Flavisolibacter tropicus: one gene and its partner. Each later gene encodes a partner of the first gene's protein in a complex. Links are inferred from orthologs where the notes say so. Each region holds a gene or a part of one and is shown on either strand. Other genes may lie near its edges.

Evidence for each region.
Region 2: the proteins of uvrA (region 1) and mfd are in contact, whole or in part, in a crystal structure (PDB 4DFC), measured with the Escherichia coli proteins. The link is inferred for Flavisolibacter tropicus from one-to-one orthologs.

What each region holds. Positions count from the first base shown.
Region 1 is NZ_CP011390.1:1,886,372-1,890,145, forward strand. The notes cover bases 317-3,768. They hold uvrA (excinuclease ABC subunit UvrA), read right to left. Parts: upstream 3,418-3,768; coding sequence 517-3,417; downstream 317-516. Other genes in these bases: SY85_RS07905 (hypothetical protein), read left to right, coding at 3,588-3,768. Also shown: SY85_RS07895 (hypothetical protein), read left to right, coding at 1-246; more of SY85_RS07905, read left to right, coding at 3,769-3,774. UniProt on the Escherichia coli protein: The UvrABC repair system catalyzes the recognition and processing of DNA lesions. UvrA is an ATPase and a DNA-binding protein. A damage recognition complex composed of 2 UvrA and 2 UvrB subunits scans DNA for abnormalities.
Region 2 is NZ_CP011390.1:4,848,393-4,852,704, forward strand. The notes cover bases 148-4,137. They hold mfd (transcription-repair coupling factor), read left to right. Parts: upstream 148-547; coding sequence 548-3,937; downstream 3,938-4,137. Other genes in these bases: SY85_RS20820 (T9SS type A sorting domain-containing protein), read left to right, coding at 148-444; SY85_RS20830 (S8 family serine peptidase), read left to right, coding at 4,017-4,137. Also shown: more of SY85_RS20820, read left to right, coding at 1-147; more of SY85_RS20830, read left to right, coding at 4,138-4,312. UniProt on the Escherichia coli protein: Couples transcription and DNA repair by recognizing RNA polymerase (RNAP) stalled at DNA lesions. Mediates ATP-dependent release of RNAP and its truncated transcript from the DNA, and recruitment of nucleotide excision repair machinery to the damaged site.

The DNA of each region.
Region 1 (3,774 bases):
GATAAATACCTGAGTCCTAAACAAGCAGACCTTGCTAATGCGCTTTACTTCCGTGAAGATGAATTGAAAAATCAAAATGGAAGTGTACTGCGTATTCGTCCGCAGGTTGGTGAACAAAGAGGTGATGGCGGAAAAGAAAAAGACTCTTGGTTTACTGGCATAATCCGCTTTGGATGGGTGATGCCAGATCCAAATTCATTAGAGTCCAGACAAGCAAAACAAATGCGTTGTCCAACATTCTACTAAGAATTATGTATATTAACTGAAACAACTTCTAAATTAGAATAAGATCTTTCCAGTAAGCGACAGAGAACTTAATAAAATTCAAATCCTGGTTGAATAAACCTAATCCGTTCCCTATAGTACGCTAATTACAATTTTATTAATCATTCTCTGTCTCCCCTTACTGGAATCAATAAACGCTCTTTGTTTCAACAACCATAAGTCATTTACAAATAAAAAAAGCCGCATAAATTCTTCTGATTTATGCGGCTTTTTTTATTTACCTACTAGCGTTTAATTCAACAGTTTTTTCCTGGGCTTCAATTCATCTTTTAAGAACTGCCCTGTAAAGCTTGCTTTAACTTTAACCAGGTCTTCCGGTGTACCTTCAAACAAAATCTGTCCTCCACCAGAACCCCCTTCAGGGCCAAGATCAATAATATGGTCTGCTACTTTCACAACATCCAGATTATGTTCAATAACCAGTACCGTATTACCTCTATCCACCAATTTATTAAGTACCTCTAACAAGTGATGGATATCTTCAAAATGCAAGCCTGTAGTTGGCTCATCTAAAATATAAAAGGTCTTACCTGTATCTTTCTTCGCCAGCTCAGTTGCCAGTTTTACACGCTGCGCTTCACCACCTGATAAGGTAACGGCCGATTGCCCAAGCGTGATGTACCCTAACCCTACATCTTGCAACACTTTGATTTTTCTGTAAAGGAAGGGAACATTTTGAAAAAACTCTACCGCCTCTTCTACTGTTAGGTCCAATACATCGGCAATGGACTTTCCTTTGTAGCGGATCTCTAATGTTTCCCTGTTGTAGCGCTTACCATTGCACTTTTCGCAATGCACATATACATCGGGCAGGAAGTTCATTTCAATAACCCGCATACCACCACCTTCGCACACTTCACAACGGCCGCTTTTCACATTAAAGGAAAAGCGTCCTGCATTGTAGCCACGGATCTTTGCTTCAGGAATTGAAGCAAACAGTGTTCTGATTTCTGTAAAGAAGCCACAATAGGTAGCGGGGTTGCTCCGCGGTGTACGCCCGATAGGCGTTTGATCAATTTCAATGACCTTATCAATATGCTCTAAGCCTTTTATGGATTTATAAGGCATAGGTGTACCCTTAGATCCATAACAGTGATGCGATAAGATCGGATACAGCGTATCATTAATTAGTGTTGATTTTCCACTACCGCTAACACCAGAAACAACGATAAACTTACCTAATGGGAATGTAGTACTTACATTCTTTAAATTATTCCCTGTTACACCTTTCAATGTAATAGTCTTACCATTGCCTTTACGACGCTCCTTTGGAACTTCAATTTCTCTTTCGCCATTTAAAAAATGTGCTGTCAGGGTATCATTTCTCAAAACATCTTCCGGTTTGCCCTGTCCCATCACGCGGCCACCATGATAGCCAGCCTTAGGGCCAATATCAATAAGATGGTCTGCCGCCAACATAATGTCTTTATCATGCTCTACAACCAACACACTGTTTCCAATATCACGAAGGTTCTTTAACGCCGTAATTAACCGGTGGTTATCACGCTGGTGTAATCCAATAGAAGGTTCATCCAAAATGTAAGTGATGCCTTGCAATTGAGATCCGATCTGCGTAGCTAAGCGGATACGCTGGCTCTCTCCCCCACTTAGGGTTCGCGTTGGTCTATTTAATGTCAGGTAGGTTAATCCCACATCCAGCAAAAACTGCAACCGCTCCCGTATTTCCTTATTCAACTCACGGGCTATAACATTTTGCTTTTGGCTCATACGGCTCTCAATATCTTTAAACCAAGCCGCAAGCTGCACCAGGTCCAATTGACTGAGTTCTGAAATATTTCTTCCATCTACCTTGAACCACAAGCTTTCTTTTTTAAGGCGTGTACCATTACATGTAGGGCAAGTAGTTAGCTCCATAAAAGCTTCTGCCCATCGCTGTATGGCCTCGGATGTACTGGTAGCAAACCAACGCTTTATTTGATTTACAACACCTTCAAACTCACCATTGCTTGAACCTTCACTTATTTCTTCATCATCAAAATGCAGTTCATCGCCTGTTATTCCTTCTTCTTTTCCATACAGCAACAGGTTTAATGCCTTCTCTGGCAAATCTTTAACCGGCTTATCTAAACTGAATTTATTGCGTCTGGCTAGTTGCTGTACCTGTCTAAAAGAATAAGCCTCACGTTCGCCACCCAAAGGTGCTATACCACCCTCATTAATACTTAAACTATCATCAGGGATTATAGCACTCATACTTACATTATATACTTGCCCTAAGCCTTTACAAGTAGGACAAGCACCATAAGGTGAGTTAAAAGAAAACGAGTTTGGTGATGGTTCTTCATACGAAATACCCGTGTCTTCACACATCAACTGACGGCTATAAGATACCTCACCAGCACCGCTTCCATTATCTTTTTCATAGGCCACAAACATCAGGTCCTTACCAAGCTTCAACGATTGTTGTACACTTTGGCTAATGCGTGTGCGCATTGATTTTTCTACTTTCAGACGGTCCACTACCAGTTCTATATCATGAATCTTATAGCGGTCCAACTGCATTTTAGGCGTTAGGTCTTTTATTTCTCCATCTACACGAACTTTTAAAAAACCTTTCTTTCGTACTTCTTCAAATAGTTCGCGGTAATGTCCTTTTCTACCTCTTACTAAAGGTGCCAGAAATGTTACTTTATAGCCATCCAGCTTTTTGAAAAGGTTATTGACAATTTCATCTTCACTCCACTTAACCATTTTCTTACCGGTGTTGTAAGAATAAGCCTCGCTGGCACGTGCATATAATAAACGAAGGAAGTCATAGATCTCCGTGACAGTACCAACAGTAGAACGAGGGTTTTTATTGGTAGTCTTTTGTTCTATAGAGATAACCGGAGATAACCCCATGATTTTGTCTACATCTGGACGCTCCATCTCGCCCATAAACTGACGGGCATAGGCTCCAAAGGTTTCCATATAGCGTCGCTGTCCTTCTGCAAAGATGGTATCGAAGGCTAAAGAAGACTTACCACTACCACTTATACCAGTAATAACAACAAGCTGATTTTTAGGAATGTTAATATCAATATTCTTCAAATTATGCTCTCTGGCGCCGTATACTTCAATAAACTCTCCATCTACCGGCACTTCGATTGGCTTCTTTGTCCCTTTTTTCATTCGGTTAATTCCCAAATTTTTTAGTAAGCGAAGATACGGTGCCATACATTCTCTTGCACTTCTTTAACATCTATTAAATTTTTTTAGCGGGTTTTCCCCCAATTAACGTTTTTGGCACAATATTGTCTTAGAAGGGGCAAAAACCTTTCCATCACATAATTTGCTAACAAATGAAAAACACCTTTTTATCAGCAATCATTGCCCTATTTATTGGCGCAACAGTTAATGCTCAGTCAACGGTAGACTCTATTGCAGCGAAGTATAAACTACTTCCAATGCCAGCTCCTTTAACAGTAGAAAAGACTTTCCCTGTATTAGGTTCTTATCAACTAGCTTCAGGTACTCCTGGCGCAGTTA
Region 2 (4,312 bases), 3.0 Mb from region 1 along the record:
ACCGAACTAGGCGTATGGTATACACCTAAAACAGCAGGTACCAGTACAGCTTGGGTGCCGCAGAGTAATAACCTGCCCAATACACGAATCGATATGCTGCGCTTGCGGACTTCCGACCTATTGCTGGTAGCGGCCACTCATGGTAGAGGTCTTTATACCACTAACCTGGCCTCCTCCACTACTGGAATAGATCAGCAACCCAATACAGCAGGCTTTATACAATATATTTCTGCCAACCAGCAGCAACTACTCATTAAAGTGGGTGGACTTACAACGGCCAAAATTGAAATGCGGATCTATAATGCGGAAGGCCAATTGGTGCTTACTAAAAAAGATCGCTATGTAGATCAGCATATTGGTACCGTGCAGTTCCCTAAAGGGGTATATATTCTTAAAGTATTTGGTAATAATGGAGAAAAGTACTCCGAGCGGTTTAGGTTGTAGTAATAATGGGATTAAGAATAAGCTTCAATAGGACTTCATTTTTTTAATAGACTTGCGTTTTTAGCATTACTAATAGTTTTAGATTTTTACCTTTGCACCCTTCATGAGTGTCCAGGATTTGCTGAAAACCTATCAACAATCGCCCCGCCTTTTTCAGTTGGCGGACCGGCTTTCTTTTGCCCAGCCTGAAAAAATCTATTTAAAAAACCTGCGGGGTAGTGCATCACAGTTTATTGCAGCAGGTGCATTTATGCATCCCTCTTGCAGTCAGTTGAATCATGTGTTCATTTGTAATGATGCTGAGGATGCGGCGTATTTTCATAATACGCTGGAAAACCTTACGCAGGCACTGAATATCTTTTACTTCCCGTCTTCTTTTAAGAACCGAAAAAACTATCGGTTGCTAAATTCGTCGCACGTGATGCTGCGGACAGAGGCTTTGACCAGGTTTGCAGCAGGAGCCGGAAATCGAGTAGGGGCATTGGTAACTTACCCAGAAGCGGTGTTTGAAAAAGTGGTGATTTCCAAAGCGATCTCTGAAAACATCATCTACATAAAATCAGGTGATGTACTGGATACCGATAGGCTGTATGAAAAACTGGTGAATTATGGTTTTGAGCGTACTGATTTTGTATATCAGCCTGGACAGTTTGCTGTGCGGGGTGGTATAGTAGATATTTACTCTTTTGGTAACGATAAGCCTTATCGCATTGAGCTTTTTGGTAATGATGTAGACTCAATTCGTATTGTTGACCCAGAGACACAATTAAGTGAGCGGCGTTTGCTACAGGTAAGTATCATTCCCAATGTGGAAACGCAATTGGAAGAAGCGGGTAAAGTGTCTTTGTTGGATTTCTTACCGGAGAATACTATTGTGTGGTTACAAGATGAGGAGTTGACACGCGAGCGCCTTTTAACGGGCGCAGAGGACGTGCAGCAGTTCCTGCAAATGATAGCAGAGCGACCACCACAAGCGGAAGAAGATGATCAGTTAGAAAAGCGGACAGTAACCTTAGATGACTTCGTCACTGCTGATACCTTCTTTGAGCAACTGGCCAATCGGCACACGCTGTATTTTGGACATGAGCGCCCTTCTCAGTTTCATTTTGAAATAGCGTTCAATACAAAGGAGCAACCGTCTTTTAACAGACAGTTTGATTTGCTGATCAAGGACCTTAAAAGCTGGGAGGCAAAAGGATTTACACTCAATCTGTTTGCTGAAAATCCTAAGCAATTAGAACGCCTGTATAGCATATTTAAAGACCTAAATCAGGAAATTAACTTCACTCCACTGGCAACCTCTATTCATGAAGGTTTTATTGATGAAGATCTCAAGCTGATCTTTTATACCGATCACCAGATTTTCCAGCGTTATCACAAATACAAGGTCAAGCAAGCTTATAATAAGAATAAGGCGCTTACCCTACGTTCATTACGTGAACTACAGCCTGGTGATTTTGTGACGCATATAGATCATGGAGTGGGCGTATATAGTGGACTGCAGAAAATAGAAGTGAATGGCAAGCTACAAGAAGCGGTTCGCATCATTTATAAAGACAGCGATATATTGTACGTCAATATCAATTCGCTGCACAAGATTGCTAAGTACACTGGCAAGGAAGGAACCGTACCAAAGGTCAATAAACTGGGTAGTGATGTATGGTCCAAGCTGAAAGAAAAGACCAAAACAAAGGTTAAAGAGATTGCCTTTGATTTGATCAAGCTATATGCCCAGCGGAAAGCGCAACAAGGATTTCAGCATACGCCCGACAATTACATGCAAACGGAATTGGAGGCCTCATTTATCTATGAGGATACACCCGATCAAAGCAAGGCTACTGCCGATGTAAAGAAGGATATGGAAGCACCATCGCCAATGGACCGATTGGTTTGCGGTGATGTAGGCTTTGGAAAAACAGAGATCGCTATCCGGGCAGCTTTTAAAACCTGTGTTGATGGCAAGCAGGCGGCCATCATGGTGCCCACGACGATATTGGCCTTTCAGCATTATAAAACATTACGTGAGCGCTTGAAGGACTTCCCTGTAACGGTAGATTATGTTAACCGTTTTAAAACGGCTAAAGAAAAGAAAGAAACGCTGAAGAAACTGGAAGAGGGGAAGATTGATATCATTGTTGGAACCCACGCACTGCTGGGTAAAGAAGTGAAGTTTAGAGATCTTGGGTTGATGATCATTGACGAAGAACAGAAGTTTGGCGTAGGGCATAAGGAAAAACTTAAAACGCTAAAGACCAATATTGACTGTTTAACACTGACGGCGACGCCAATTCCCCGGACCTTACAGTTTAGCCTGATGGGGGCTCGTGACCTTTCTATTATCAATACCCCGCCACCTAACCGTCAGCCCATACAGACTGAAGTGCGTGTATACCAGGAAGACTTTGTGCGGGATGCTATCTATTTTGAAACGGAGCGGGGCGGCCAGGTATTCTTTATTCATAACCGCATACAAGGACTAGCAGAAATGGCTGGTATCCTGCAAGGGCTTTGTCCTGATCTAAGTATTGGTTGGGCGCATGGTCAGCTGGAAGGGCATGAATTGGAAGAGCGCATATTAGACTTTATCGATAAGAAGTATGATGTATTAGTTTGTACCAATATCGTAGAAAGTGGAGTGGATATTCCTAACGTCAATACCATTGTTGTTAACAACGCTCACCAGTTTGGCCTAAGTGATCTGCACCAGTTGCGTGGCCGTGTAGGACGAAGCAATAAAAAAGCATTTTGTTATCTCTTGGCACCGCCTATGAGTACCCTGCCAACAGATTCCCGTAAGCGCTTACAAACCTTAGAGCAGCATAGCGATCTAGGCAGTGGTTTCCAGATCGCCATGCGAGACCTGGATATTCGTGGTGCCGGTAATATGTTGGGAGGCGAACAGAGCGGCTTTATGGCAGAAATAGGCTTTGAGATGTACCAGAAGATCCTGGAAGAAGCCATTAAAGAACTTAAACGCACTCAGTTTAAAGAGCTTTTCAAAGAAGAAATCTCCAAACAGGATGACTTTGTTGCAGATTGTACCATTGACACGGATCTGGAGATTTTGATTCCGGATTCATATGTAGAAAACATCACAGAGCGATTATCGCTGTATTCGCGGCTGGATAACTGCGATAACGATGAGGAATTGGAGCAGATGGAGACCGAATTTGTAGATCGCTTTGGACCTATCCCCCCTCAGGTTCAAGACCTGTTTATTACCGTTCGTTGCCGTAAAATGGCTGTAGCCTTAGGTTTTGAAAAACTGATGTTGAAGGATAATATATTAAAATGTTACTTCATTAATAGACCAGACTCACCGTATTTTGAATCGGCGTTGTTCAATAATATCTTAGATTATTTACAAACCGGAACCAACAAAGCCCGTTTAAAACAGGTAGGCAAACTGTTTATGTTGGTGGTAGAACCGGCAAATAGTATGCAGGATATATTCTCATTCTTACAGCGTATGCATATGGCTGTTGTAAAATAGTTGCAAACGGGCGATTCTTTTGGCCTTTCCTGATTTTAAAGCCGTTTGCTTTTTACTATTTTTATAGTATAATATCGCTATGATGCTTCGCCAATACTTTCTGCTAACAGTACTTTTAGGGTTAAGTGGATTTGCGTTTGCCCAGAAAGAGAAAAAGGCCATTCGTTTAAAGAGTGGAGTCGTTTATGCAGCTCCTAATATTATTACTGATTCCATAGAGCAGTTTAATAAAAAAGCCTTTCATAAGGAAAAAGCCTTTGCCATTCTTCAATTTGAAACAATTCCAAACGAAGAAGTAAAGCAACAACTAGCTAAGAACGGCGTAGCCCTATTGGATTATATTCCCGACAATGCGTATACCGTAAGTATTACAAA